One region of the Clostridium fermenticellae genome, then DNA from elsewhere that is predicted to be linked to it. Evidence: a T-box and tRNA genes for the amino acid it is inferred to sense, from the RefSeq annotation. Region 1 holds a T-box; the other holds one or more tRNA genes.
What was found. The T-box of region 1 lies ahead of ileS (isoleucine--tRNA ligase). A T-box ahead of a tRNA ligase gene usually reads a tRNA of that ligase, here a tRNA-Ile.
Positions count from the first base shown of each region.

Region 1 (16,274 bases):
AAGCTTAACTATTCTATATGCTTCTTCCATATCGGTTTCTAATTGCTTATCTACAACTCTTTCATCATATTCTGGCCATTTGCAAAGATGAACACTTTCAGGTGCATCTTTATCAAGTGCTACTACAAGACTTTGATACAATTCTTCAGTCATAAATGGTACAAATGGAGCTGAAATCTTAGCTAGTGTAACAAGTACCTTGTATAAAGTTACATAAGCTCCTATTTTATCATCTGTTAAGCTTTCACTCCAATATCTCGATCTATTTCTTCTTACATACCAGTTGGAAAGCTCATCTACAAAATCGCCTATATTAATAGCTGCCTGAGTTATTCTATAATTATCCAAATGGTCTTCTGTTTCTTTTATTAATGAATTTAATCTTGAAATTATCCATTTATCCATTACATTTTGGCTTACGAAGTTATCATAATCAAGTGGATTAAATTTATCTATTTCAGCATAAAGTACATAAAATGAATATACATTCCAAAGAGTGCCCAAAAATTTTCTTTGACTCTCTTGTACTGCTTCTTCATAAAATCTAGATGGAAGCCATGGTGCACTTGCTGTATAAAAATACCACCTTGATGCGTCAGCTCCTTCATTTTCAAGAACTATCATAGGATCTAGTACATTCCCCTTATGTTTTGACATCTTAAGTCCATATTTATCAAGTACATGGCCTAATACCACACAATTTTCAAATGGACTTTTATCAAACAATACTGTTGATACAGCCATTAATGTATAAAACCATCCTCTAGTCTGATCAACTGCTTCTGATATAAATTGTGCAGGAAAATTCTTTTCAAATACTTCTTTATTCTCAAATGGATAGTGATGCTGAGCAAAAGGCATTGAACCTGAATCAAACCAGCAGTCTATGACTTCACTTGTTCTTGTCATTTCTTTTCCACAATGCGGACATCTTAATTTAACTGAATCTATATATGGCTTATGGAGTTCTATATTTTCTGGAACATTTATACCTTTTTCTTTTAATTCCTTTATGCTTCCAATGCACTCCTTATGGCCACATTCACATTGCCATATAGGAAGTGGTGTACCCCAGTATCTTTCTCTACTTAAACCCCAGTCTATTACATTTTCAACAAAGTTTCCGAATCTTCCCGTTCTTATATTATCTGGATACCAATTAGTGTTATTAGTATTCTTAACTAATTTATCCCTTAAAGCAGACATTCTTATAAACCAGGTATCTCTTGGATAATACAATAATGGAGTATCACATCTCCAGCAAAATGGATATGAATGTTTAAATTTTTCTGCTTTATATAGTATACCTTTTTCCTCTAAATATTTAACAATCTTAGGATCCGCATCTTTTACAAACATGCCTTTCCAGTCTGTAACAGCATCAACAAAACGTCCCTGTGTATCTACTAGATTTATAAACGCAAGATTGTATTTTTTCCCTGTATTACTGTCATCCTCACCAAAAGCAGGTGCAGTATGGACTATACCGGTACCATCTGTCAGAGTTACGTAATCTGCATGAACAACACAAAACGCCTTTTTATCTTTTTCTGGCTGCGCAAAATTGAACATTTGTTCATACTCTAGGCCAACTAATTCTTCTCCCTTAAATTTTCTAACTACTTCATATTCTCCCTCAAGTTTACTAAGTAATGCTTCAGCCAATATTAAATGTTCCCCATTATTAACTACTTCAACATAATCATATGCTTTGTTAACTGCCAAAGCTACATTGCTTGGTAAAGTCCAGGGTGTAGTTGTCCATGCAAGCATATATTTATCTTGATCCTTTAACTTGAATTTTACATATACAGAGACTTCTTTTACTTCTTTATATCCTTGAGACACTTCGTGTGATGACAATGCTGTTCCACATCTAGGACAATATGGCACTATCTTATCTCCTTTATATAAAAGCCCTTTATCCCAAATTTGTTTTAAGGCCCACCACACTGACTCTATATAATCATTATGGTATGTTACATATGGATTTTCCATATCAACCCAGAATCCTGTCCTTTCAGACATTTCCTTCCATTCACTTACATAAGTAAAAACACTTTCTTTGCATTTTTTAATAAATTTTTCCACACCGTACTTCTCGATTTGAGGCTTTCCAGATATACCAAGAGCTTTCTCAACTTCAAGTTCTACTGGAAGCCCATGAGTATCCCATCCAGCCTTTCTCAAAACTTGGTATCCTTTCATAACTTTATATCTTGGTATTAAGTCTTTTATAACTCTTGTTAAAATATGACCTACATGTGGTTTTCCATTTGCTGTCGGTGGGCCGTCATAAAAAGTAAAATACTTTCCACCTTTATTTAAATTGAAACTCTTTTTTACAATTTGTTTATCATTCCAAAATTTCAATACGTTTTTTTCCATATCAACAAAACTTGTGTTATTATCAACTTTTTTGTACATGTAAACCTGCCCCTTTCTAATCATATATGTAATATTTTACTATTTTAACCTCTTTTGTTATTTATAATACTTTAAATAAAAAAGACTCCATCCAAAATAGGACGAAGTTTATTCGCTATACCACCTATGGGTAAAATTCAAGTACAAGTATACTCTATCCTTAAACGCAGGATTACGAAGAAACTTACTAAATATAAATGCATATTCAGTTTCCCAACTCCCAGGTGATTTTCTTTAAGGCTATCCTGTGGTTTTTCACCATCTCCACTCTCTATAAGTAATTTACCTTAAATACTTTTCCTGTTCAACATATTATAATTATAACTTTTCTTCATTATATTATAAGCTTTTTTTCTTGTCAATTTTTTTTAATAATTAAAAATTAAAGCTTTTAATACCGATAATTGTATATATTTTCTCATTCAATGTTTATAATTATAATATAAATTTAAAATACAATTATAGGATTTATAATTCTAAGTTTAACTTATGCGTAGACCGGGATTTCTAAAATTAAGGCACATTAAAAAATTTTGTAGTAAGTCTTAGCGAAGCGTTCTTAAAAATCTTAGTAGATTATATATGTTTAAGTAAAGCGAGTTTATATAATCTGCTTAGATTTTTATGAATGCAAGCTTAGACTTACTAGAAATTTTTTACGTGACATATTTTGAAAGTCCCGGCCGGAGCATAAGTTAAGCTTTCAGTTACAAACCCTATATAGATTTTACCTAAAAAGTTAGGAGTGATTTTATGATAATTAAATGGCTTGGACACTCTTCGTTTTTATTAGAAGACTCCAATGGTAGAAAAATACTTACTGATCCATTTGATGAAACAGTTGGTTACGAGTGCTGCAATGAAAAAGTCGACATAGTATCAATAAGCCATCATCACTTTGATCATGATTATGTCGATAATTTGAAATATGATAATATAATTGACAAACCAGGCAGCTTCAACTTATGTAATATAAAAATAACTGGTCTTCAATCATATCATGATAAGGTAAAGGGTGCAAAAAGAGGGGAAAATACAATCTTTATTTTTGAAATGGATGGATATAGAATATGCCATCTCGGTGACCTTGGTTATATTCTTTCAAGCGATGAAATAAATAAATTAGGAAACATTGATGTACTGCTTATACCTATCGGAGGAAATTATACAATAGATGGACATGAAGCTTCGGAATTAGCAAAATTAGTTAAGAGTCACATATTAATACCCATGCACTATAAAACTCCCTTACTTTCATTTAAATTAGACGGCCTTGAAAATTTCCTACTATATATGAAAAATGGTGAAAGAGTTAATAGTAATACTCTTGTATTAAATGGGCCTCTTAGCGGAATAAATATAGTTAAAATTTTAAACTATAAATAAATATATTAGAAACAAAATAAAATACTGCTGAATCAAAGATATTTATATATCTTTAGTTCACCAGTATTTATATAAATTCACTTACCACGATTTGACTAATTGTGTTGAATGTGTTCAAGTCCTGCATTAAATAATTGGAATATATGTTCATCATCCAAAGAATAATAAACTACTTTTCCTTCTCTCCTAAATTTTACCAAATGTGCAGATTTTAAGATTCTAAGCTGATGAGATATTGATGATTGACTCATACTTAGGACTTGTGCAATATCACAAACACATAATTCCTTTTTAAAAAGTGCATATATTATTTTTATTCTAGTATTATCCCCGAGTACCTTAAATAAATCTGATAATTTTAAAAATGTTTCTTCTTCAAGCATGTTGTCTCTAACACATTTTATACAATCTTCATGAATTTCATTACAGTCACAATCATCACATCCACTGCAATCACAAACTTCTATGTTATTCATATCTTCTTTCATCTTATCACTCCTACACATGAAAATACATTCATATGTAATTATATATGTGAATTAAACTTTTTTCAATAATTTAATATTTGAATACTTTTAGATTTAAGAGTTTTTTTCACATCTATAATTCTTTGATTTGAGGATCCTCTGAATTTAAGTTTAGGATTATATTTTTTTTCTTCAAATCTTCCATCAACAAGTACATCTATACAATTTAGGAGTCTATTCCAACCTTTTATTTCAAATCTATTTTCAAAAATATATTCAAATTTGTATCCAGTATAGCACCATATATCAAGACCTAATTCTTTTATTTTTTCACCCATATAGGCAAACTCTTCTGCCTGTTCAAGCGGATCTCCTCCAGAAAATGTCACTCCGTGAAGTATTGGATTCTGCTTTATATCATTAACAAGTTCATCCATATCTTTTAACTCTCCGTCATCAAATGAATGTGTTGATGGATTAAAGCAACCTTTACAATTATGTTTACACCCCTGAGAAAAAAATACTCTCCTCATTCCAGGTCCGTTTACAAGACTTTCATAAGATATTCCTGCCAATCTTATAGTTTTAGTTTGTTTCATTTGAGTTTTCATATTCTTTCATACACCTTTTTCTGACTAGAATGTGACAATCTATCTGATCTTTCTGCTGACTTTCCTGATCCAAACCTCTCATCCAATGAAAGATATCCTGTAACTCTTGAAATTCCCTGTATATCACTGCTCCCACATTTAGGGCATTCAGTTTCTCCATGAAGATATGTCCCACAATTCTTGCAATATCTTATATGAAAATTAATCCCCAAATAATTTATATTGGTAGTATAAGCATACTTCAATATATCCATTACTGTTTCCTGAGAAGGATAATCATCTAACTCCACATAACTTATATGTCCACCATTACATAATTTATGATAAGGAGCCTCTATATCTATCTTATCCTTTATAGATATAGGAAAACTTACCGGTATGTGATATGAATTAGTATAATAATCTTTATCAGTTATCCCTTTGAGTTCTCCAAATATTTTTTTATCCTGAACTATAAACTTTCCACTAAGACCTTCTGCCGGAGTTGCATAACAGCTCCAATTCAAGTGAGTTTCTTCTGTAGTTTTATCAACATATTCTCTTATGTATGATATTATCTTAAATCCGAGTTCTCTAGCTTCTTTAGTTTCTCCATGGTGATGTCCTGTTAAGGCAATTAATGTTTCGGCTAAACCTATAAATCCAATTGCCCAAGTTCCCTGCTTAAGTACTGGTTCTATTGAATCATTCTGCTTTAAATCTTCAGATCCCTTCATAAGCCCTTGGCCTACAACAAATGGAAGATCTTTAACCCTCAATCTTTTTAATACATTATATCTATGGATAAGTGATTCTTTAGCCATATCAAGTTTTGCATCTAACAAATTAAAAAATTTATCTACATCACCTTTTGCAATTATTCCAAGCCTAGGAAGATTTATAGTAGTAGGCGCAATATTCCCCCTTCCCTTTGTACCAGCTTCTCCATTTATATTCGACATCACATATGTTCTGCATCCCATGGTAGCTGGTAATATTCCTTTATCATAGTAGTATTTATTAAAATCTGCATCCAAATTCATAAAAGTTGGATTCATTCTTTTAGCAGCAACCCTACATGCTAACTTAAATAAGTAATAATAAGGATCCTCAGGGTTTTTATTAACCCCTTCTTTTACTCTAAATATTATATTAGGAAATATAGGTTGTTCTCCCTTGCCAAGTCCTTTTTCATATTCCATTAAAAACACTTCACATATGAGGGCGGCATCTTTAGAATTTGGCACTCCTATGTTAACTGATGAAAATGGGACCTGTGAACCAGCACGTGAATGCATAGTATTTAAATTATATACTATCCCCTGCATTGCCTGATGTACTGTTTTCTCAAGTTTTTTATCAACTAATTCTTCTATATTTTCACTAACGCCAACCTCTAATAATTCATTCCTTATTTCTTCCCTTGTAGGTTCAACAAATTCACTCATATCATTATCAAAGTCTGGATGACTCTGGCCTCCAAACATATCATTTTGAGTTGACTGTAATAATATACAAGACAATTCAGCAGCAGATTCTATTCTCCTTGGTTTTCTTATAGTTCCATATCCTGTATTGAATCCTCTTTCTAGTATTTCTTTAGTTGGTATATGGAGACAATTAATAGTAAGATTATAACTATCTAGATCATGATAATAAATATCTCCATTTTCATGTGCTTTAGCCAAATACTTGGGCATAGATGCTAAGTTATGCCACTTATTTGATTCACTAGCTATTCTAAGTAATTTAGAACTAAAATTATTTCCAACATTAGCATTATCTCTATCGGTTTCTACACCTATTTTTTCTATAACCTTCATCAAATCAGATTTTATTTCTCTTATCTCAGTTCTTTCTTTTCTATAATTTGAATAAGCAACTCCTATTTGTCTATAATCATTTTTCATCAAAGTATCTTCGACTATATTTTGTATGTTTTCAACTTCGATTTCATCTATGTTAAGTTCCTCTATCCTCTTTATAACCTTTTGAGTTAAGTCTATAAAATCACTTTCTTTGAGATCATATCCTATTTCCTCTGAAGAACCTTTTATAGCATTTCTTATTTTCCCAGGATCAAATTCAACCTTCCTGCCATCTCTTTTCACAACATATAGCATATTAAATACCTCCTATCCACAATATATTGTGTTTATTACGTTGATATTATACTATGGAAAAAATTTTTAAGCAATTTTTAAATTAGTACTCATTATATATTACACGGATTTACTTTTACATATCTCGTTATTCTATTGATTTTTGCTATAGATTAAGATTTGATATTTATATTTTTCATAGAAACAAATTACCTGAATAATCACTACAAAAAATGAAAGACTAACTAATGAGGTGATATAAATGATCGGAAAAGTTATAGATATGAATATAAGTGAAGCATTTGTAGCATTACAAGACAACAGAACAATACAAATAGGTCTGGCTCATCTTCCTTCAAATTGTACTATAGGCAGTACTGTGAATATAAATCCAACCTTATGTAATATGAAAAATGACAATGACAACCATATATTAAAAGGAGAGTTATCATAATTTAGTTATGATAACTCCACTCTCTATAAATTAAAAATTACTCGGTTTACTATCTGTAACCTTAATATTCCAATGTGCATTTTCATATTTGTCATATATATAATATTTTTTTTCACTCTTATTTGATTTATCCCAAAATGTAACTATGCCCTTATATAGTGTTAGTTTATAACCCTCAGTTTTTATAGTAGCTACAATATCATAACTTTGCTTATCCTTACTTATAATCTCAACATTTTTAAGCTTACTTTTCAAATCGCTTTTAAAACTTTCCATATCTATCGATAATATATATTTTGCAACCTCTACATCATCATTTAAATTTATGCCAATAGACTTACCTTGTTTTTTCTGGGATTTAATATAATCATCTATTGCACTTATTATGGAATTATAATAAACATCATTAAAATTTTTCGGTTCTTTAATTGTCCAAAAGTTTTGAATAATACTGTTATCTATCCTTTTAGATACAGCAAACACCTTATTATCTCCATACAGATTGCCCTGATCTCTTTTATCTAATCCTGCAATATAATTAAATTTATGAATTTTATTTCCTTGATATATTTCAAATATGTAATCAGATTTAAGTGAGGATTTATTTTTTACGGATTTTGCACTAGATAAAATATCATATAAATCTTCTATTGCATTTTTATCCTCAAGTGTAAATCTAAATCCCTCATCTCTAGTACTCTGTATAACTATCTTCTGCACTTTATTGTCCTTTATATATTCAAAATCATTATTTTTAATACCTAACTTAATTTCTGCTTCATGAACACTACTACAACCTGACAGCAATAAACACGCTATCAAAGATATACATAAAAAAATCTTATTTAATTTTTTAATTCCTATATGCAACTACTGCTACCTCCTGAATTATAAAGTATCTTAATTATTTTATATTAATTATAGCATATTTATATATAAAAAAATCCACTGCACACATTTATACTGAAGTGGATTTTTTTGTTTAATTACTACAATGTAGTGTTTTAACTATATTTTCAAATATAATCGGCATATCCTCCTTAAAATTATCCTTTTTTGTAAAAAACGAAAATCTTAAAAATTTACCATCTTGATTTAAAAAATATTCATACCCATTAAATTCAGCATCATACGAAGTAAGGATAATATATTTTACAAGATATCCCTTTATATTGTTTATAATTATAGGTTCCAATTTATATGCCTCATATAAATTTTGCTTACTTGATATTTTCTTACTTTCCTCCAGAAACGCTTTTAAATTTTTGTTTGAATTCCAGACTTGAACATAACCATAGATTTTATTATCATTACTTACAAAATCATTATGATATATAATTTCACCTCCCGAAAACTTTTGTTCTTTAGTCGACCACCCTTTGGGAAGTTCATAATTTAAAGTTTTGTTTAAAGCATTGTATTCTACAAAAGAGTTTATATTGTTCTGAAGCAGTACCGTAAATTTTAATCTATCTTCAAATTGCCTTTCAAACCCTAACAAAATAAACATAAGTCCAATTATAATTACAGTTACCCCTATCTTTTTTCTGTCCAATATTATAAATTTCATCTAAACCCCACCTTATCTCATAAAAGTACCAGTCATTAGTTTAATTAAAATATCATACTAGGATTATATGAAAATGACATTAAAAATATTAATATTTTTAATGTCATTTATAATTGCTAATTACTTTTAACAGGTATGAGTACAGTAGATGTTCTAAAATCATAAAACATAAGCCAGCATCCTATACTATTAGGATTATCTTCCCCTCTCCATAAAGGCGTCCAAGTAACAAAACCTGATCTTCCATCAAATGGCTGATCATATTTATTTCTGGTCCCCGGCACCCCATAAACCAAATATTTTACATGACCCATTTTATCATATTTATATCCTATCATGTAATATCCATACCTACTTATATAATCATAATAAGGCAACATAGGACGATATATTATATTATACTTATTAACATTAGACGAATCATACATATCTTCAACTGAATTAACCTTAGCCTTATACCAGTCACATCTTTTAATTTCACCACAGATATCCCCAACAGATTCAAACTTGTCTACAAGGCTGCTAAAAAATTCTGGAACAGTCTTTTTAATATCATCTTCATAAATACTTTGAGTTTTTTCAAATTTCTCATTCATATTTATATCTGGAATCCGTTCACTACTGTTAAATTCAAAATCAGAATTTCTAGGTTTATTTTCTTCACAAGGTATTACTTCGTGCACTTGCTTTTCTTTATTTTCATTATTAATACTATCATCCGCATCAATAACATTTACTGTCTCTTTATCCTTTAAAACTTTCTCTTTTTCTATCTCATCTTCTGAACCCTTGTTCTCTTCTATAATCTCTTCATACTTATCAAATATACTCTTCTCTTGATTCTGTGCTTCTGAGGTTTCTACACTTTCAACATCTACAGGAACCTTCTCATCATTCCTATCTGATTTCTTCGATAATTCATGGTATTTTCCCTTGTTATCCTCTTTTTGTTTCAAAATCTTATGTTCACTATTTTTATGCGGCTCCTCCTGTTTCTGTTTAGAACTTACTGAGTCATTCAAATCTTCATGTAGATTAACTTTAACTACCTCAAAATTTTTCCAATCTGGTATCTGTTTGCTCGTAAACCCACTCATTATAGATATCAAACTTGAATCCAGGAACTTAACTATAGCTGCACCGCAAATTTTATCCATAGCTATACCAGTTCCTGCTATGTTACTTGCAGGATACTCATAAGACACATCTGCTCTTCCATAGTCATCTATGTTCATTTTTCCCATATTGATAATCTTTTTCATATCTTTTTTATTACATATCAAAACCATATGATACGGAATTGATTGTTTTTTCAAGTTCTGCACGTAATAAGATATTTTACACTTGTCACCTTTAAGTTCCGATTTTAAATAACCAGAAACTATTTTGTCAGCAGATAAAGAGTATCCCTTCTCATCTTCTTGCAGTATTATAAAATATCTACTATAACTCTTTTTTTGAGCCAACTTCGCTACCCCCATATATTCTTATTCATTATAATATATGAGATAAAATTCAAAAAGTGAACAAATACTTGTAAACTTATAAAAAAGATTATATAAAATCATATATAAAATCAGAAAGCCTTCCAAATTCATCTAAGGAAAGAGTCTCTCCTCTTCTCTTCGGATCTATGTCACATATTTCAAAGATCTTTCTTAATTCTTCTTTATCTATATTAAGTGGCTTAAGTGCATTCCACAAAGTTTTCCTTCTCATATTAAAAGAAAATCTTACAATTTTGAAAAATAGATCTTTATCCTTTATAGTAACACGTGGATTTTTACATTTAGACAATTTTATAACTACTGAATCAACCTTGGGGCTGGGCACGAAGCAACTAGAACTAACCTTCCTTATAATTTCTATATCACAATAATATTGCACAAGTACTGATAGAGAACCATATTCTTTACATCCTGGATCTGCTGCCATCCTTTCGCCAACCTCTTTTTGAACCATTACAGTTAATGACTTAAAATTCAAGTCTTCATTTAAAAGTTGAAGTACTATTGGCGTTGTTACATAGTATGGTAAATTGGCTACTACTTTCACATTATTTTCTTCCTTGAGTATTTCCTTAATATCTAGCTTAAGTATATCTTTATTTATAAGTTCAAAATTATCAAATTCCTTTAATTCTTCCTTTAAAATCGGTATCAAAGTAGAATCAACCTCTACTGCATACACTTTTTTAGCTTTCTTTAAAAGTTCTCTAGTGAGGGTACCTACTCCAGGTCCTATCTCTAAAACAACATCATCACTTGATACATCTGCACTACCCAATATATCTTCTAAGACCGAATTGTCAATTAAAAAATTCTGTCCTAAACTTTTTGAAAATTTAAAACCGTACCTTTTTACTATATCTCTAGTATATACATCAATGCTCATCACTTCTTATCCTCACTTATATTATTTAAAGCTTTTATAAATTCTTCTTTACTTATTCCATAATTGTTAAGTCTTCTTAAAAATTGGGCAGCATTACAATATCCTATCCCAAGTTTTTTCCCTAATTCATCTCTCTTACATTTAGCTTCGGAGGTTCCCGTTAATCCAAAATATATCATATCATCCATATTAAATTCTGATCTTTTGTCTTTGATTTCACATTTCGCATTCTTAAGAGCCTTTATTATTATATCCGGATTTGCATTTTCAACACCTATATCTCCATCTTTGATTCCATCTTTCTGTGATATATATGCGTGCTTTATCCCTTTGACCCTCTTTGAAATTATCTTTCTTATTTTTTCTCCCGCGAAATCAGGATCAGTTAATACTATTACACCCTGTCTCCTTTGAGCTTCAGCTATTTTTTGTATCACTTTTTTATTTATTCCAAAACCACCAACAGCTATTAATTCTGCATCTACGGCATTTTTGACCGCTGTTACATCATCTCTGCCTTCAACAACTATAACTTCTTTTATCATGAAAAGTATTCCTCCTTATAGGTACATTATAATATAAAACAATATATTAAGTCGATTCCTTACATTCTAACAGGTAAAAAAATAGGAGCCTAAGAGCCCCTAACTAATTATATATACATTTACATTTCTTACTCCCCAAACATTGGCTTCTGAAGCAGAATCAAAAAATAAATCCACTCTATTGCCCTTTATTGCACCACCTGTATCCTCTGCAATTGCATATCCATATCCTTCAACATATAGTTTGGTACCTAGAGGAATAATTCTTGGATCAACAGCCACTGAACTATATCCATTAATACTTCTTCTTGCTACTGTACCAGATGCTGTAATTCCAAAGTCACTATCTCCTGGCGATTTGCCAGTACTTTCATAGCCAGCTGAATACCCTGTAGCTCTCATTGACACAGCATTTCTATATAAAATCTTTCCACCACGCGAAGGTGTATATGCTCCTAAAGTACCAACAGCTATAATTTTTTGGACTGGTTGTCTCTTTACTACTTCACTTATAATCTTTCTCGAGATCTCTTTTCCATCTCTATATAAAACTCTTGTTACTACTTCTTTTTCTCCTGATTGTCCATCTTGTAAAACCTGATTATTTCCCTGCTCTTTAGTACTATCTTTCTTTACAACAGTTTCATAACCTATAGGTTTTGTACCCTTTATATCTTTAGTTTCTAATCTAGTTACCACTACTGTTAACCCTTGCCTCAATGGCTGGCTTTTAACTGGATTGACTTCATCGGATTTGTTTACTTTTATTTTTTCAGCTGTTAACATTTTTTGGACATTATCTTCTGCAGATTCTATGTTTAATTTTTTGCCATCAACCTTTACTTCTACGTTTACTGCTTTCTTTACTGTGATTTTACCTTTATCTACTACTTTACCGTCCAAACTTGGTGTTGTCTTATCCTTTGGCCCTAATACTATATGATTATTTTCAAGTGCTTTTTTATAATTACTACTAAAAGTAGTAATTCTCATCTGCTTATCACCTATACAAACCGTTACTACTTTTCTAGAATTATATACTATAGCTACTAAGGATACCAAAATTACCAGAAAAACACCTATTATAACCTTTGGGCCATTAGAAAAATACTTATTAAAATAAATTTTCAATCTTTCCACCATAAGAAATACCTCCTTCAGGCAGGAGCGACATTCAAAATCTTAAAACTCAACAAAATTAAGCAAGTAAAATAGCACTCCAATTTTAAATCTAAAATGCAGCTTTGTGCATAAAATGTATAAATTATAAATATTATAATAGCTTTTTGAAAGAGTTTATTTTTATAGTGGATCCTATATAATATAATTATACAAGCAATTTTTAATTTTATTACATAAATGGAAATTTATAATAACATTTTCCATTATACACCATTACCTTAAACCAATCAAGTTTTTTATATTATTAATAGTATTAAAACTCACCTCTTGTATTGGAATTCCTTTAATTTCAGATATTTTATTCATTATGTAATATATATACAGAGACATATTTCTCTTGCCTCTATATGGCACAGGCGTCATATAAGGACAATCCGTTTCAACTAAAATTCTGTTAATAGGAATCTGTTCTACAACCTTAACTGTTTTTTTCGCATTTTTAAATGTAACAACACCTGTAATCCCTAGATAATATCCCAATTTTAAATATTCTTTTGCAAACTCAACACTTCCAGAGAAACAGTGAATTTCACCTTTTACATTTGGAAATGATTTCACAATTTCTAATGTATCCTCATGTGCATCTCTATCATGTATAATAACAGGTAAATTAAATTCCTCAGCAATCTTCATCTGACTTACAAAGGCTTTTTTCTGTATATTTCTAGACGGATTTTCATCATAATGATAATCGAGTCCTATTTCTCCTATAGCTTTAACTTTATCGTTCATTAATAAATTTCTTATTTTTAACACTTGTTCCTGATTAAATTTATCTGCATACTCTGGATGTATACCAACTGCTGCATAAAAGAAATCATATTCTCGAGCAAGCTTAACAGAGTCCTCTGAACCCTTCATAGAAGACCCGCAATTTAATATACCTACAATATTATTTCTCTGAAGTTCTTTTATTAACTCATCTCTATCGTTATCAAATTCCTCATCATCATAATGTGCATGTGCATCAAATATTTTAACTTCGTTTTTAATTAAATTATCATTAAATTCATCCATTGTATCTCTCTCCATTCAAATCTTAACTTTTTAAATATTTACTTTATAATTGTTATAAAGTGTGTAAAATAACCATACAACACATTTCCATTTTATTACATATGGCTGTATAGTCAAGTTATTTCTCATGAATATATCTTTTTAATTTAAGATTATATCAGATTTACTCAAAATTTATAAGTTTCTCATAATGCTTGTCCGTAATTTCAGAATCTCTCACAACAAATCGTTCTAAAACCCCTAGTACTTATTATTTATGAGGTTTGTAATTCCAGGATTAAGTTATACGTAAGCTGACATTTCCAAAATGTAAGCACATTAGAAAATTTTTTAGTAAGCCTTAGTGAAGTATTGTTCGCTTACGTATAAGTTAAACTTTCATTTATAAAAACACTTTGACCATTATAGTTCAATATTATCCATAATTTCAAAATAACCTTGAGGATGCTTACATGCTGGACATACCTTAGGCGCCTCGGTACCTTCAAAAATATATCCACAATTTCGACATCTCCACTTCTTAGTTGTGTTTCTTTTATATAAAGTACCACTCTTTAAATTATTAAGTAAATTTATATAAATTTGTTCATGAGATGTTTCTATTTTTATTATCTCCCTAAATGCACTTTCAACCTCGGAAAAACCTTCCTCTTTCGCTTGATCTGCAAAATTTGGATAAAGAGTTCCCCATTCCTCTTTTTCACCTTCCGCTGCATACTGAAGATTCTGCTCTGTATCCCCATATCCAATAGGATACTCTGCGTCAACTTTTATATGTGCTTTGCCTAGTCCCCTCACAAGTAAATCAAAAAATACCTTTGCATGAGCCCTCTCGTTGTCAGCCACTTCTAAAAATACTGCTGCAATTTTTTTATATCCCTCCTTATCTGCCTTTCTTCCATAGTATGTATATCTATTTCTAGCCTGAGACTCTCCCGCAAAAGCCTTTGCAAGATTATCTGCTGTTTTAGTTCCTTGTAAACTTTTCATAATAAATCTTCCTCCATTTCTGTTTTCTATAAAAATTACTCCGTTTTATAATATAATCTGCATTAATATGGGCTATTATACAAACTTAATTTTTAATTATCTTGAAGGACGATTTTATACAGGGTTTGTAAATGAAAAGTTAATCCATCCCCCGGGAGATGCTGACAAAATCCGGTACTATAAATGCTTTTAGTAATTCTAAAGCCCGGTATTTTGAAAATCTAATAAATATTGATAAACTCGCTGTGCTCAAACAGTATCAATATTTATATATTTTCTAAAATACCGGGCCAAGAATTACAATAAAAGAATTTAATGTACCTATATTTTGTTAGTATCCCCCTCTGGTATAAATTAACTTTAAAATTACAAACTCTATTAAAATTTACAAGTAGAAGTTTAACTTAGCCCTTAGCGGGATTTCTAAAATTAAGGCACATTAAAAAATTTTGTAGTAAGTCTTAGTGAAGCGTTCTTAAAAATCTTAATGGATTTTATATGTCTGAACACAGCGAGTTTATAAAATCTGCTTAGATTTTTTTAAGCGCAAGTCTAAACTTACTAGAAATTTTTCACATGACGTATTTTGGAAATCCCGGTCGGAGCATAAGTTAAGCTTACATTCATAAACCCTATATTTATCTTACAATGCTTCCGGCTGGCAGCTCTCCATCTAATGTAGCAGTAAATAGCTTGCTGTTATCATCTGTAGCTCCAGAAAGTATCATTCCTTGAGAAATTTCTCCCATTAGTTTAACTGGCTTTAAATTCGCTACAACTATTACAGATTTACCAACTAATTCTTCTGGTTTATAATATTTAGATATTCCAGATACGATCTGTCTTTGTTCTCCTCCCAAATCAACCTTGAACTTTAACAGTTTTTTTGCACCTTTAATTGACTCACACTCCAAAACTTTGGCAACCCTTAAATCTATCTTTTCAAAATCATCTATTGTTATCTGATCCTTTATTGGCTGCATTTCGGTCTTCTTTGCAGCTGCCTTATTCTGTTCCTTAATTCTATTAAGTTCCTCTATCTTCTTTTCCACATCTATTCTAGGAAATAGAATATCTCCCTTTTGTACCTTATTTCCTGCTTGAGTTCCGTCAAATGAGGCAAGACTATCCCAGGTTGCAATATCTACAT
Region 1 is NZ_CP032416.1:107,613-123,886, reverse strand. Features, by position in the region: gene ileS (isoleucine--tRNA ligase) at 1-2,427, opposite strand, end outside; T-box leader at 2,522-2,744, opposite strand; gene D4Z93_RS00605 (MBL fold metallo-hydrolase) at 3,181-3,813, shown strand; gene D4Z93_RS00600 (ArsR/SmtB family transcription factor) at 3,909-4,301, opposite strand; gene nrdG (anaerobic ribonucleoside-triphosphate reductase activating protein) at 4,364-4,891, opposite strand; gene D4Z93_RS00590 (anaerobic ribonucleoside triphosphate reductase) at 4,888-6,993, opposite strand; gene D4Z93_RS00585 (hypothetical protein) at 7,235-7,426, shown strand; gene D4Z93_RS00580 (YhfM domain-containing protein) at 7,457-8,296, opposite strand; gene D4Z93_RS00575 (hypothetical protein) at 8,409-8,996, opposite strand; gene D4Z93_RS00570 (hypothetical protein) at 9,113-10,462, opposite strand; gene rsmA (16S rRNA (adenine(1518)-N(6)/adenine(1519)-N(6))-dimethyltransferase RsmA) at 10,551-11,390, opposite strand; gene rnmV (ribonuclease M5) at 11,390-11,935, opposite strand; gene D4Z93_RS00555 (3D domain-containing protein) at 12,035-13,078, opposite strand; gene D4Z93_RS00550 (TatD family hydrolase) at 13,331-14,134, opposite strand; gene rbr (rubrerythrin) at 14,537-15,124, opposite strand; gene metG (methionine--tRNA ligase) at 15,763-16,274, opposite strand, start outside.

Region 2 (16,274 bases), 100 kb from region 1:
GCTCATTCTCTTTCGCTCGCCGCTACTAAAGAAATCGATATTTCTTTCTCTTCCTCCGGGTACTTAGATGTTTCAGTTCCCCGGGTGTGTCTCTATAAACCTATGAATTCAGTTTACAGTACATGACGTTAGTCATGCGGGTTGCCCCATTCGGAAATCTACGGATCACAGGCTATTTGCGCCTACCCGGAGCTTATCGCAGCTTATCGCGTCCTTCTTCGACTCCTGGTGCCATGGCATTCACCATGCGCCCTTTGTAGCTTGACCTTTTAAGTAAAAATTGCTATAAACTCCGTATCTTTCTGTCAAATGTTTCGCCCGGATACTCACTTACATAAGTAAGCTCCACCCTTTGCACGACATTTTCCTCAAGCTACCCGTTTCTATCAATTTTTACCGGTTAATTAATAATAATATATGTTAATATATATCAAATAATTAAGAATCTTTAATCAATTTTACAAAGTAATAACTTTACTTTAACTTTCTTCTCTGTGCAGTTTTCAAAGAACAAATGGTGGGCTTAAATGGACTCGAACCATCGACCTCACGCTTATCAGGCGTGCGCTCTAACCAGCTGAGCTATAAGCCCACATGGTGGAGATAAAGAGACTCGAACTCTTGACCCTCTGCGTGCAAGGCAGATGCTCTCCCAACTGAGCTATACCCCCATATATTAGAATTGTGAACAATATAAATCAAACAGATAAATATAAACCGATCTTTAAGATAGAGTTACCTATCTTACGACTCCTTAGAAAGGAGGTGATCCAGCCGCAGGTTCTCCTACGGCTACCTTGTTACGACTTCACCCCAATTATTAACCCCACCTTCGGCCGCTGGTTCCTTACGGTTACCCCACGGACTTCGGGTGTTGCCAACTCTCATGGTGTGACGGGCGGTGTGTACAAGGCCCGGGAACGCATTCACCGCGACATTCTGATTCGCGATTACTAGCAACTCCAGCTTCATGCAGGCGGGTTTCAGCCTGCAATCCGAACTGAGGTGAATTTTAAAGTTTGGCTCACCCTTGCGGGTTTGCATCTCTCTGTATTCACCATTGTAGCACGTGTGTAGCCCTAGACATAAGGGGCATGATGATTTGACGTCATCCCCACCTTCCTCCCGGTTGACCCGGGCAGTCTCACTAGAGTGCTCAACTTAATGGTAGCAACTAATGATAGGGGTTGCGCTCGTTGCAGGACTTAACCTAACATCTCACGACACGAGCTGACGACAACCATGCACCACCTGTCTCCCTGCCCCGGAGGGCTTCCCTAATTACAGGTAATTCAGGGGATGTCAAGTCTAGGTAAGGTTCTTCGCGTTGCTTCGAATTAAACCACATGCTCCGCTGCTTGTGCGGGCCCCCGTCAATTCCTTTGAGTTTTAATCTTGCGATCGTACTTCCCAGGCGGAGTACTTATTGCGTTTACTGCGGCACAGAAGGGGTCGATACCTCCTACACCTAGTACTCATCGTTTACGGCGTGGACTACCAGGGTATCTAATCCTGTTTGCTACCCACGCTTTCGTGCCTCAGCGTCAGTTACAGTCCAGAAAGCCGCCTTCGCCACTGGTGTTCTTCCTAATCTCTACGCATTTCACCGCTACACTAGGAATTCCGCTTTCCTCTCCTGCACTCCAGATATCCAGTTTGAAATGCAGTCCCCGGGTTAAGCCCGGGGTTTTCACATCCCACTTAAATATCCGCCTACGCACCCTTTACGCCCAGTAAATCCGGACAACGCTCGCCACCTACGTATTACCGCGGCTGCTGGCACGTAGTTAGCCGTGGCTTCCTCCTTTGGTACCGTCATTATCGTCCCAAAAGACAGGGCTTTACAATCCGAAAACCTTCATCACCCACGCGGCGTTGCTGCATCAGGCTTCCGCCCATTGTGCAATATTCCCCACTGCTGCCTCCCGTAGGAGTCTGGACCGTCTCTCAGTTCCAATGTGGCCGATCACCCTCTCAGGTCGGCTACGCATCGTCGCCTTGGTGAGCCATTACCTCACCAACTAACTAATGCGGCGCGGGCCCATCTCAAAGTGGATTACTCCTTTGGTTGCTTTACTATGCAGTAAAACAACATTATGCGGTATTAATCTCCCTTTCGGGAGGCTATCCCCCTCTTTGAGGCAGGTTGCCCACGTGTTACTCACCCGTCCGCCGCTAGATCCATCCCCGAAGGGATTTCTCTCGCTCGACTTGCATGTGTTAAGCACGCCGCCAGCGTTCGTCCTGAGCCAGGATCAAACTCTCAATTTAATTTCTTATATAAAACTCTTATTCAGAGTTTTGAGTTCAACTTAAGCTCATTTACTTTACTTTTAAGCTGCCAAAACAGCTTTCAAAAGAATTGCTGGTTTATTTTTTACTCTTCTCTGTTTGATTTTCAAGGTTCACTAACATTTACAACGATTAATATAATACCATACTAAGTTTATACTGTCAAGAAAACATTTTAGACAAAATAGAACTTCACATATTATTTTTTAGTATAAAAAAGATGAGGAAAGTAAATTTTCCTCATCTTTTATGGTGGAGATAAAGAGACTCGAACTCTTGACCCTCTGCGTGCAAGGCAGATGCTCTCCCAACTGAGCTATACCCCCATATTTGGTGGACCTTCAGGGATTCGAACCCCGGACCGACCGGTTATGAGCCGGTTGCTCTAACCAACTGAGCTAAAGATCCATACTAATCCGGCAACGACTTGCTCTTCCACAAAGTCTCCTCTGAAGTACCATAAGCACAATAAAGCTTAACCTACCTGTTCGATATGGGAAGGAGTGTTACCTTTATGTAATAATCACCAGATATATGTCACAATGTAGTCTATCTATAAAACCCGATTGGCTACAATTAAGAATTATACTAGCGTAATATTACTTTGTCAATAGTTTTTTATATTTTTAGTCATATTTAGTTTCTAAGTATATCATACCAAATTAATGAGCTTCATTATATTTTCAACAGCCTTTTCTATATTGTTCTGCCCATCTTTTAATACATCAGATAAAGTTGTTATTCCTCTTACTATACTAAAGTTGAATTAATTCCTTCATTAGAATAGTAAAATTAAAATACAAATTTACGAGATATCATAAGAGAAACTATTAAATAATACTTTAAAACAGATTTCAGCTATAATTTACCCTTATATTATAGTTGAAATTTACTTATTATCTCTGTTATTTTGATTATAGACAAAACTTTAATCAGAATAACAAGGAGGCAATTTTATGAAACTATTCATAGATACGGCAAATGTAGAAGAAATAAAAGAAGCTAATGACATGGGGATTATTTGTGGTGTTACTACGAATCCTTCATTAATAGCAAAAGAAGGACGCGATTTTAATGAGGTAATAAAAGAAATCACTTCTATTGTTGATGGTCCTATAAGTGGAGAAGTTATAGCTTCAGATGCAGATGGAATGATAAAGGAAGGCAGAAAAATAGCAAAGATTCATAAAAATATGGTCGTAAAGATACCTATGACTGAGGAAGGGTTAAAAGCTGTAAAAGTTTTATCAAAAGAAGGTATACAGACAAATGTAACACTTATCTTTTCAGCTGGTCAAGCACTATTGGCTGCTAGAGCGGGGGCTTCTTATGTTAGCCCATTTCTTGGAAGACTTGATGATATATCTGATAATTCCATGGATCTAATATCTTCGATATGTACTATATTTAAAGTTCATGAAATAAAAACTCAAATAATAGCAGCAAGTATACGTAATCCTATGCATGTCGTTAATGCTGCCATTTATGGTGCACATATTGCTACTGTACCTTATAAAATCATAAAACAATTAATCAAACATCCTTTAACTGATCAAGGAATAGAGAAATTTATGAAAGACTGGAAGGAAGCTTTTAATAAATAATTTCCGTACAAAAGTCTCTCAATTTTGAATTAACATAAAACATACTAAAAATTCCCAAATAGCAACTATTTGGGAATTTTCTTATTCTATAAAGATAAAAAATTTTCACAAAAAATAAAAATGGCTCCGCGAAAAGGATTCGAACCTTCAACCCTTCGGTTAACAGCCGAATGCTCCACCGTTGAGCTATCGCGGAACAATATAAGTTTTATACCTGGCGGTGACCTACTCTCCCGCAGGGCTGCCCCTGAAGTACCATCGGCACAATAAAGCTTAACCTACCTGTTCGGTATGGGAAGGAGTGTTACCTTTATGTAATAACCACCAGATTACTGATTGCTTCTAAATCTTTGATTTAGATAAATATGCATTGACTAAAACTCTAATAAAATTTATACTAACCGGAGGTTTATAAATAAATCCCGGCTAATTGAGATTGTTCTCTCAAAACTGCACAGTAAAGATAGAAGAAATTGATTAAGAAAAGTAATTGGTCAAGCCCTCGACCTATTAGTATCAGTCAGCTGAACATATCGCTATGCTTACACCTCTGACCTATCAACCTTGTGTTCTTCAAGGGGTCTTACTAGCTTACGCTATGGGAAATCTAATCTTGAGGTGGGCTTCACGCTTAGATGCTTTCAGCGTTTATCCCGTCCCGACATAGCTACCCAGCCGTGCTCCTGGCGGAACAACTGGTACACCAGAGGTCAGTCCATCCCGGTCCTCTCGTACTAAGGACAGCTCCTCTCAAATTTCCTGCGCCCGCAGCGGATAGGGACCGAACTGTCTCACGACGTTCTGAACCCAGCTCGCGTGCCGCTTTAATGGGCGAACGGCCCAACCCTTGGGACCTACTTCAGCCCCAGGATGCGACGAGCCGACATCGAGGTGCCAAACCTCCCCGTCGATGTGGACTCTTGGGGGAGATCAGCCTGTTATCCCCGAGGTAGCTTTTATCCGTTGAGCGATGGCCCTCCCACGAGGTACCACCGGATCACTAAGCCCGACTTTCGTCCCTGCTCCACCTGTATGTGTCGCAGTCAGGCTCCCTTCTGCCTTTGCACTCTGCGAACGATTTCTAACCGTTCTGAGGGAACCTTTGGGCGCCTCCGTTACATTTTAGGAGGCGACCGCCCCAGTCAAACTGCCCGCCTAACAATGTCCCGTGACCAGATAAATGGCCTCCGGTTAGAATTCCAGTACTGTCAGGGTGGTATCCCAAGGGTGACTCCACCAGGGCTGACGCCCGGGTATCTAAGTCTCCCACCTATCCTGTACAGACAATACCGAAACTCAATGCTAAGCTGCAGTAAAGCTCTACGGGGTCTTTCCGTCCAACTGCGGGTAGCAAGCATCTTCACTTGCACTACAATTTCGCCGGATTTGCTGTTGAGACAGTGCTCAAATCATTACGCCATTCGTGCGGGTCGGAACTTACCCGACAAGGAATTTCGCTACCTTAGGACCGTTATAGTTACGGCCGCCGTTTACTGGGGCTTAAGTTCATACCTTCGCCATACGGCTTAGTATTCCCCTTAACCTTCCAGCACCGGGCAGGCGTCAGCCCCTATACATCAGCTTACGCTTTAGCAGAGACCTGTGTTTTTGCTAAACAGTTGCTTGAGCCTATTCTCTGCGGCCATCAATAAAGATGGCACCCCTTATCCCTAAGTTACGGGGTCAATTTGCCTAGTTCCTTAACAGCAATTCTTCCGATGGTCTTAGGATTTTCTCCTCACCTACCTGTGTCGGTTTGCGGTACGGGCACCGGTTTACTCCATAGAGACTTTTCTTGGCAGCGTGGAACCGGATACTTCTCTCTTAAAAAGAGATCCCTGTAACACCTTAACTAATCCCGGTGGATTTACCTTCCGGGCACGTCTAAGTGCTTAGACACACATCCAATAGTGTGCACATCCTATCCTCCTGCGTCATCCCATCTGTCAAACGCAAACTGGCGGTATTGGAATATCAACCAATTGTCCATCACCTACGCCTTTCGGCCTCGGCTTAGGTCCCGACTAACCCTGGGAGGACGAGCCTTCCCCAGGAAACCTCAGGTTTTCGACCAATAAGATTCTCACTTATTTCTCGCTACTTATGCCAGCATACTCACTCCTGTACGGTCCACCGCTCCTTACGGTACGGCTTCAATCCATACAGGAAGCTCCTCTACCACTCTTACGAGTCCATAGCTTCGGTGGTAAGTTTTAGCCCCGGACATTTTCGGCGCAGGATCTCTCGACTAGTGAGCTATTACGCACTCTTTAAATGAGTGGCTGCTTCTAAGCCAACATCCTAGTTGTCTTAGAAATCCCACATCCTTTACCACTTAACTTACACTTTGGGACCTTAGCTGATGATCTGGGCTGTTTCCCTTTTGACCACGGATCTTATCATTCGCAGTCTGACTGCCGGGATACAAGTAAATGGCATTCGGAGTTTGATAAGGTTCAGTAACTTTTTAAAGCCCCTAGCCTATTCAGTGCTCTACCTCCATTACTCAGTCCCGACGCTAGCCCTAAAGCTATTTCGAGGAGAACCAGCTATCTCCGGGTTCGATTGGAATTTCTCCGCTATCCACAGCTCATCCCATGGTTTTTCAACACCAACGCGGTTCGGACCTCCACGGAATTTTACTTCCGCTTCATCCTGTCCATGGATAGGTCACCCGGTTTCGGGTCTACAGCATGCAACTAGTCGCCCTATTCAGACTCGGTTTCCCTCCGGCTCCGTACCATAAGTACTTAACCTTGCTACATACCGTAACTCGCTGGCTCGTTCTACAAAAAGCACGTCGTCGCACTTAAATGTGCTTCGACCGGTTGTGGACACACGGTTTCAGGTTCTATTTCACTCCCCTTCCGGGGTTCTTTTCACCTTTCCCTCACGGTACTGCTTCACTATCGGTCACCAGGTAGTATTTAGCCTTGGGAGGTGGTCCTCCCAGCTTCCCACAAGGTTTCACGTGTCTCGTGGTACTCTGGAATAGATCTAACTAAAATTCTTTTTTACTTACAGGGCTTTTACCTTCTGTGGCAGAGCCTTCCAGCTCTCTTCAATTAAAGAATAAAAGTAATTGTGATCTATCCACAACCCCAGGAACAAGTTCCTGGTTTGGGCTCATTCTCTTTCGCTCGCCGCTACTAAAGAAATCGATATTTCTTTCTCTTCCTCCGGGTACTTAGATGTTTCAGTTCCCCGGGTGTGTCTCTATAAACCTATGAATTCAGTTTACAGTACATGACGTTAGTCATGTGGGTTGCCCCATTCGGAAATCTACGGATCACAGGCTATTTGCGCCTACCCGAAGCTTATCGCAGCTTATCGCGTCCTTCTTCGACTCCTGGTGCCATGGCATTCACCATGCGCCCTTTGTAGCTTGACCTTTTAAGTAAAAATTGCTATAAACTCCGTATCTTTCTGTCAAATGTTTCGCTCAGACACTCACTTACCTAAGTAAGCTCCGCTCTTCGCCCGACATTTTCCGCAAGCTACCCGTCTCTATCAATTTTTACTGGTTAATTAATAATAATATACATTAATATATATCAAATAATTAAGAATCTTTAATCAATTTTACAAAGTAATAACTTTACTTTAACTTTCTTCTCTGTGCAGTTTTCAAAGAACAATATGAGAATGATGACAGATAACATCTGCTATCTGTTAAAAACCTTATAGATTTAAGCCTACGGCCCGGTGTAATTTTAACGCCAAACTACATTTAGCTAAATTACCCGTTAAAAACCGTTCAGGTTTTTAACCCCTCAAAATCAAACAGAGTAAGTATAAACCGGTCTTTAAGATAGAGTTACCTATCTTACGACTCCTTAGAAAGGAGGTGATCCAGCCGCAGGTTCTCCTACGGCTACCTTGTTACGACTTCACCCCAATTATTAACCCCACCTTCGGCCGCTGGTTCCTTACGGTTACCCCACGGACTTCGGGTGTTGCCAACTCTCATGGTGTGACGGGCGGTGTGTACAAGGCCCGGGAACGCATTCACCGCGACATTCTGATTCGCGATTACTAGCAACTCCAGCTTCATGCAGGCGGGTTTCAGCCTGCAATCCGAACTGAGGTGAATTTTAAAGTTTGGCTCACCCTTGCGGGTTTGCATCTCTCTGTATTCACCATTGTAGCACGTGTGTAGCCCTAGACATAAGGGGCATGATGATTTGACGTCATCCCCACCTTCCTCCCGGTTGACCCGGGCAGTCTCACTAGAGTGCTCAACTTAATGGTAGCAACTAATGATAGGGGTTGCGCTCGTTGCAGGACTTAACCTAACATCTCACGACACGAGCTGACGACAACCATGCACCACCTGTCTCCCTGCCCCGGAGGGCTTCCCTAATTACAGGTAATTCAGGGGATGTCAAGTCTAGGTAAGGTTCTTCGCGTTGCTTCGAATTAAACCACATGCTCCGCTGCTTGTGCGGGCCCCCGTCAATTCCTTTGAGTTTTAATCTTGCGATCGTACTTCCCAGGCGGAGTACTTATTGCGTTTACTGCGGCACAGAAGGGGTCGATACCTCCTACACCTAGTACTCATCGTTTACGGCGTGGACTACCAGGGTATCTAATCCTGTTTGCTACCCACGCTTTCGTGCCTCAGCGTCAGTTACAGTCCAGAAAGCCGCCTTCGCCACTGGTGTTCTTCCTAATCTCTACGCATTTCACCGCTACACTAGGAATTCCGCTTTCCTCTCCTGCACTCCAGATATCCAGTTTGAAATGCAGTCCCCGGGTTAAGCCCGGGGTTTTCACATCCCACTTAAATATCCGCCTACGCACCCTTTACGCCCAGTAAATCCGGACAACGCTCGCCACCTACGTATTACCGCGGCTGCTGGCACGTAGTTAGCCGTGGCTTCCTCCTTTGGTACCGTCATTATCGTCCCAAAAGACAGGGCTTTACAATCCGAAAACCTTCATCACCCACGCGGCGTTGCTGCATCAGGCTTCCGCCCATTGTGCAATATTCCCCACTGCTGCCTCCCGTAGGAGTCTGGACCGTCTCTCAGTTCCAATGTGGCCGATCACCCTCTCAGGTCGGCTACGCATCGTCGCCTTGGTGAGCCATTACCTCACCAACTAACTAATGCGGCGCGGGCCCATCTCAAAGTGGATTACTCCTTTGGTTGCTTTACTATGCAGTAAAACAACATTATGCGGTATTAATCTCCCTTTCGGGAGGCTATCCCCCTCTTTGAGGCAGGTTGCCCACGTGTTACTCACCCGTCCGCCGCTAGATCCATCCCCGAAGGGATTTCTCTCGCTCGACTTGCATGTGTTAAGCACGCCGCCAGCGTTCGTCCTGAGCCAGGATCAAACTCTCAATTTAATTTCTTATATAAAACTCTTATTCAGAGTTTTGAGTTCAACTTAAGCTCATTTACTTTACTTTCAAGCTGTTAAAACAGCTTTCAAAAGAATTGCTGGTTTATTTTTACTCTTCTCTGTTTGATTTTCAAGGTTCATCGCCGCTTCATCCAAGCGACTTATATATCTTACCATGTACTCTCTAAACTGTCAAGAAATTTTTTAAATTTTTTTAATTATTTTAACTTTCATTATATACAACTAAAAATTATTCTAAAAACTTTTCCTGACCACCACTTGAGCTTCCCTCAAGCGACATTAAATATGTTATCATCTTTTATTAACTTATGAGCATTTCAAACATATTATTAACTAAAATTATATATATTATTCTTTAATTCTCTATTAATACCTAATTTTTTTACATATTGACACTCCATGTTGAGTTTACGATATATTTATCAAAAATATAGGGCTAATTTAAAAATCAGCCCTAAAAATAATATAGAAATTTTACTTATAAATCCTTATTTTCATTATCAATTAATCCAAATGATTAACTATATCTTTAAATTTATTTCCCCTAACCTCAAAGTTTGGAAATAAATCAAAACTTGCACAAGCAGGTGATAATGTAACTATATCCCCACCTTTGGCACTTTGTCTCGCCTTTAAAACAGCATCCTCAAAATCATCAGCCATTAAAATAGGTAGTTTGATTTTTTTATCTTCAATAACTTTCTCAAAACTGGCCTTTATCTTATTCTTAGTATTTCCGACTAAAACCAAGGTCTTTATATACTCATATCCTTTTTCCGCCAAAGGTTCGAATGGTATATTCTTGTCATATCCACCTGCAATTAAAATTACCGGTCTGTCAAATGCAACTAACCCAGCTAGTGTTCTAGTAGGACTCGAAGCAATCGAATCATTATAATACTTTACTCCATCTAGTTCTCTAACAAATTCACATCTATGTTCTACTCCAGCAAATGAAGCAGCTACTTTTTTCATAGTTGCAATATCAACATCTTCATTTACAGCACAAAATGCCGCCAATAAATTTTCAACGTTGTGCATACCCTTTAATTTTATATCTTTTAGTTCACAAACTTCTTTATTATTTATATACAACTTCTCACTTTCAAAATAAGCACCATAATCAATCTTTTGCCTTATGCTGAACTTCATTAATCTTCCTTTTGCTTCATCAGTCATGGAATTTGTAATTTTATTATCCTTATTCAAAATAAGTAAATCATTCTTTTTTTGATATTTGAATATATTCTTTTTAGCATTAATATATTCATCCATATTTTTATGCATATCTAAATGATTAGGGCTCAGATTTGTTACAATTGAAACTTCCGGTGATACATTCATTGTCATTAATTGAAAACTTGACAATTCAAGTACTACTTTATCATCTCTACTTATTTGTTCTATTTTACTAAATAAAGGTGTTCCTATATTTCCCCCTACCCACGTTTTGTATCCCTGCTCTTTTAAAATATTATATATCAAAGTTGTTGTAGTTGTTTTTCCATCACTACCTGTAACTCCATATATTTTAGCAGGACAATACCTTATAAACTCCTCCATTTCGGAAGTTATATACGCACCTGATCTCTTTGCCTCTTGAAGTTCCGGCATATCTATTCTCATAGAAGGTGTTTTAAATATCACTTCAAAATCCTTTAATTTTTCCAAATATCTGTTGCCTAAAACTAGATTAACACCTTTTTTACTAAGTTCTTCCGCCGTTTTTCCTAATTGTTCTTTATTTTTTTTATCAAATGCACTGACATCTGCACCTAGATTTAATAATAAATCTATCAAGGGTTTATTACTAATTCCTATACCAACTACAGCTACCTTTTTTCCTTTTACAAACTTTTTAAAATCCATAAAGCTATCCTTCATTATATAAGCCCTCCAAGACATTAATATTCATTAAATTTACTATTTAATTATACCACTTTGTATTAATGTTTAAATATTTATAATTAGTACAACATATAAAGTGATTTTAGACACTTTTTATAATATAATATTGTCAAATCAAAATTATTAGAAAATATTTAATTTAACAAATACATATATATTGTTGAAATTTGTTGAAGTTATGTGCTATAATAAATTTGTGCCGTAAGGAAACATTAATATAATTCCCCAAGTTTTAATTAAACATATAACATATCCCCATGATTAAACCCTATTTTACCGGATTTTTAAATCCGGTAATTTTATTTTTTGAATTCTTTTTTAATTATATGGTTTACAAGTCTAAGTTAAGCTTTCATTTATGAACCCTATATAAGAACAGTCTGCCAAATATAACACTAATGTTTTGGCAGACTGTTAATACTAAAATTCCACTTTTTCTTTTAAGAAATCTTTTATCTTATCTATTTTAATTCTAAACTGTTCCATAGTATCTCTATCTCTAACTGTAACAGTATTATCATCTAACGTGTCAAAATCTACTGTTATACAATAAGGAGTTCCAGCTTCATCTTCTCTTCTATATCTTTTTCCAATACTTCCTGCCTCATCATAATCAACACTAAAATCTCGTCTAAGTTCATCATAAAGTTCTGATGCCTTATCAGATAATTTCTTAGTAAGTGGAAGTATTGCAGCCTTAAATGGAGCTATAGCTGGATGTAAATGCATAACTGTTCTCACATCTCCTCCTTCTAGTTCTTCCTCATCATATGCATCTACCAAAAACGCAAGAACAATTCTATCCGCTCCAACCGATGGTTCTATACAATATGGTATATATCTTTCATTAGTAGTTGGATCAAGATATGTCATATCTTTTCCTGAATGTTCCTGATGTTGTTTCAAATCATAATCAGTTCTATCAGCGACACCCCATAATTCTCCCCAGCCAAATGGAAACAAGTATTCAATATCCGAAGTTGCTTTACTATAATGCGATAGTTCTTCTTTTTCATGATCTCTAAATCTTATATTTTCTTTATTAATACCAAGCCCTAGTAAAAAATCCCAGGTATGCTTTTTCCAGTAATCATGCCATTCGAGATCAGTTCCCGGTTTACAGAAGAATTCTATCTCCATTTGTTCAAACTCCCTTGTTCTAAAAGTAAAATTTCCTGGAGTTATTTCATTTCTGAATGATTTTCCTATTTGAGCTATACCAAATGGTATTTTCTTTCTTGTTGTTCTTTGAACATTTTTAAAATTTACAAATATGCCCTGTGCCGTTTCAGGTCTTAAAAATGTCTCTGATTTAGAATCTTCAGTTACACCCTGAAAAGTTTTAAACATAAGATTAAATTGTCTTATATCTGTAAAATTGTGTTTCCCACAACTTGGGCAATTAATATTATTATCATCAATATACTTTTTTAGTTTTTCATTACTCCATCCATCAGCGCTAGCCTTTTCTATTCCTCTTTTTGTCATATGCTCTTCAACTAATTTATCTGCTCTAAATCTCGTTTTACACTCTTTGCAATCCATAAGGGGGTCTGAAAAATTTCCAACATGACCAGACGCAACCCACACCTCTTTATTCATCAATATGGCCGCATCTATACCAACATTATATTTACTTTCCTGAACAAATTTCTGCCACCATACCTTTTTTACATTGTTCTTTAATTCAACTCCCATAGGGCCATAATCCCAAGTATTTGCAAGTCCTCCGTATATGTCTGATCCAGGATATACAAATCCTCTATTTTTACACAAAGCTACTACTTTATCCATAGTCTTCTTACTTTTCATTACTAATACCTCCTAAAATTATATAAAAAAAAGACCCTTATCTTAAGGGACGAAAACTCTTTCCGCGGTTCCACCCTTTTTGACATGAGTCCTGCTCTCATTTATATCATTCAAAAGTTCCATTCAAAATAAGGCCTTAATTGTTCACACCAACCACAATCTCTCTTCAAAGACATTATAATTACTATTCTTTATCATCACGAAATATTTAATTATTTATATTTTAACATTAAATTTATAATTGTCAATTAAATTTATCAAAAAAATAAAAATGGCTCCGCGAAAAGGATTCGAACCTTCAACCCTTCGGTTAACAGCCGAATGCTCCACCGTTGAGCTATCGCGGAACAACTTACATATATTATTATACCATGAATTTTCAATAATGCAATATACTTTTTTACTATAATTATCATAAAACTCTATGGATTAGTGAAAACAATAAAATGGAGCAGGTCGGGAATTTTTAATTCTGCATAAATATAGCAGCCTCAAAAAAGACTGCTAATTCTGCACCGCTAGTGCATCCATGAATCAGTTGACCTGGTCTTTGACCCCACACTCGCCTGCTGGAATTTTTGCTACCCGGATTTAACCTCTCACTATTTATTCTCTCGCCTTTAGACGGCAGGACTTACTTCTAAACCGCACCATGCTCATTAAACATTTTATTTAACTTACGTGGATCGCTTCGCCTGCGACTAGCATCGACTTTCAACCACAAACCTAACTCATAAATAAGATTATACTCTACTTTTTGCAGCAGTCAATATACTAACTTTTCTGGCTCCATTTATAGTAAGCTGCTCTGCACAATAATACGCTGTAGCACCAGTAGTTATGACATCATCAATTACCAGGATATTCTTACCTTCTATATCATATCTTGCTATATATTTAAAACTATCTTTCATATTAGCCCATCTCTGTACACCACCGAGCCCTATTTGATCCTTTGTCGACTTTATTTTTTTCAAGCAGTTGATTACAGGTATGTCGATTTCATCAGAGATAATCTTCGAGATATATTTGCTTTGATTATATCCTCTGTCCTTCAGTGATGCTTTTGTCATTGGAACATAAGTTATATAATCAAACTGTATGTTATTAAGCTTTATAATATTTATCATATAACTCGCTAAAAGCCTGCCAGAATCAAAATTATTTTTATATTTCAAAGAAATAATAAGTTCCATTACCGTTTTTGAATAATATGCTGCACTGTAAACTTCATACCTCATACCATCTTTTTTTATACAAAAAGCATTTTTACATAATTTTATATCCTCTCTACACTCAGAACATATAAATCTGTCATTATATAACTCTTTATTACAAACAATACATTTTTGCTCAGATGCATATATAACTGATAATAAACATTCTTTTAAAAACTTTAAATTTTTAATAATCCCTGTTCCCATGCTATTTTATTAAAACTTCTCATTATATCTTTAGCCTTATCCATATCATATGTTTCCTCATTAGCTAAAAATATAACCTCTCCTTCTAAATTTTTTCTATTTCTATTTACGGCTGCACAAATATATACTAATTTCTTATAGTCAAACTTAGAATTATCCGAGAAATAGACTATTGCATCCGAACCTTGTATACTATAATCAAATATATCAAAATTGTCAGTTATATATACTCCTCTTTTAAATTTATTGAAATTTTCTATAACTTTACTATCATGTATTTTATGTACACATGTTATATTCCGGGTCATATTACTGCAATATTTATATATATATCTATATATCCTCTCTATATTATAATTATCAGGAATACATATTATAACCTTTCTAGAAGACATAATAGAACACTTCAAATAATCGTATATAAGGAATGGTATATCACTAGTTATGTCAATTCTCGTAAGTACAGTCCTCGGTTCAATCAATGGTTTTTCATCATCCCTTGCCGGAAAAACAATCTTGCTTCCAATATTAAACATATCCTCTATAGAGTACAATATAACTTTACTATGATGATTTGATAATTTATAAATTAAATTATATATTTCATCTTTATTATGTGATAAGAATGTACTTATACTATCATAAATTATTAAATCATAATTTTCTGAAATATTTACAGCATTATAGAAACAACATATTTTAAACAATTTATTTATAGTTTTTACATTTAAATATGATTTTAAACTCTTAATAATATTTAAATTTTCGCACTTTTCGTCAGTAATATATATAACTCTTTTATTATTAAATATATGAAATAATATAACATTTATAAATATATCAACTGAATTATAAGGCGGAGATATTACATTTAGAACTTTTCCATTTTTAGTACTCCAATCTAGTATATATTCACTAATTCTATTTTTCTGTTTGCTCAAATTCAGTTTCTGGTACATTGGCATCTAATCCACTCTCCATTATATCCATTATTCTATATTTTAATAAAGAATATCTCTCAAAACTTTTATCATTGCTTATCATGAATTTCAAAGCCCTTAAATTTCCAACTAGTACCACCATTTGTTTTGCCCTAGTTATAGCCGTATACAATAGATTTCTATTCATAAGTAAGGGAGGCCCCATAAATACAGGCATAATACCAACTGGAAATTCACTTCCCTGACTTTTGTGTATAGTCATAGCATATGCAAGTTCAAGTTCATCAAAGCATAGATTATCATATATCACTCTTTTTTCATTATCGAATATCACAGATATAGTATTTTTATCATCATCTATATCATCTATATAACCAACATCTCCATTGAATACCCCCACTCCTTCATGTTCGCCATTTCCTGATACCCTGGTCCACTTTAATGAGTAGTTATTTTTTATCTGCATAACCTTGTCACCTACTCTAAATGTAATGTCTCTAAATTCTTTTTCTTTCTTCATTTTACTTTTTGCATTAAGTATTTCCTGAAGTTTTAAATTCAAATTATTTACTCCAAGAATTCCCTTTCTCATAGGGGACAGTACTTGAATATGTTTCATTTTATCCCATGTCTTATTAAAATTGGGAAGCCTTTTATCCACAAGTTGTATCAATGTATTTAATATGTTCTCCGGTTCACTGCATCTTATAAAATAAAAGTCCTTATCTTTTTTATTTAGTAAAGGCATCTCTCCATTATTAATCTTATGTGCATTCACAACTATTAAGCTTTCACGTGACTGTCTAAATATTTCTTTAAGTCTTACAATTTTTACACATTTACTTTCTATTAAATCTCTAAGAACATTACCCGGTCCAACTGATGGAAGCTGATCTGCGTCTCCAACTATTATTAATCTTGTG
Region 2 is NZ_CP032416.1:210,354-226,627, reverse strand. Features, by position in the region: rRNA gene D4Z93_RS01115 (23S ribosomal RNA) at 1-267, opposite strand, end outside; tRNA gene D4Z93_RS01110 (tRNA-Ile) at 516-592, opposite strand; tRNA gene D4Z93_RS01105 (tRNA-Ala) at 596-671, opposite strand; rRNA gene D4Z93_RS01100 (16S ribosomal RNA) at 759-2,271, opposite strand; tRNA gene D4Z93_RS01095 (tRNA-Ala) at 2,543-2,618, opposite strand; tRNA gene D4Z93_RS01090 (tRNA-Ile) at 2,624-2,700, opposite strand; rRNA gene rrf (5S ribosomal RNA) at 2,707-2,823, opposite strand; gene fsa (fructose-6-phosphate aldolase) at 3,249-3,896, shown strand; tRNA gene D4Z93_RS01075 (tRNA-Asn) at 4,018-4,092, opposite strand; rRNA gene rrf (5S ribosomal RNA) at 4,109-4,225, opposite strand; rRNA gene D4Z93_RS01065 (23S ribosomal RNA) at 4,387-7,287, opposite strand; rRNA gene D4Z93_RS01060 (16S ribosomal RNA) at 7,737-9,249, opposite strand; gene murD (UDP-N-acetylmuramoyl-L-alanine--D-glutamate ligase) at 9,771-11,150, opposite strand; gene D4Z93_RS01050 (glycine--tRNA ligase) at 11,595-12,986, opposite strand; tRNA gene D4Z93_RS01045 (tRNA-Asn) at 13,259-13,333, opposite strand; gene D4Z93_RS01040 (ComF family protein) at 13,730-14,410, opposite strand; gene D4Z93_RS01035 (hypothetical protein) at 14,383-15,375, opposite strand; gene recD2 (SF1B family DNA helicase RecD2) at 15,332-16,274, opposite strand, start outside.
Region 2: it encodes a tRNA-Ile, which carries the amino acid that the T-box ahead of ileS (isoleucine--tRNA ligase) is inferred to sense. The anticodon was not compared.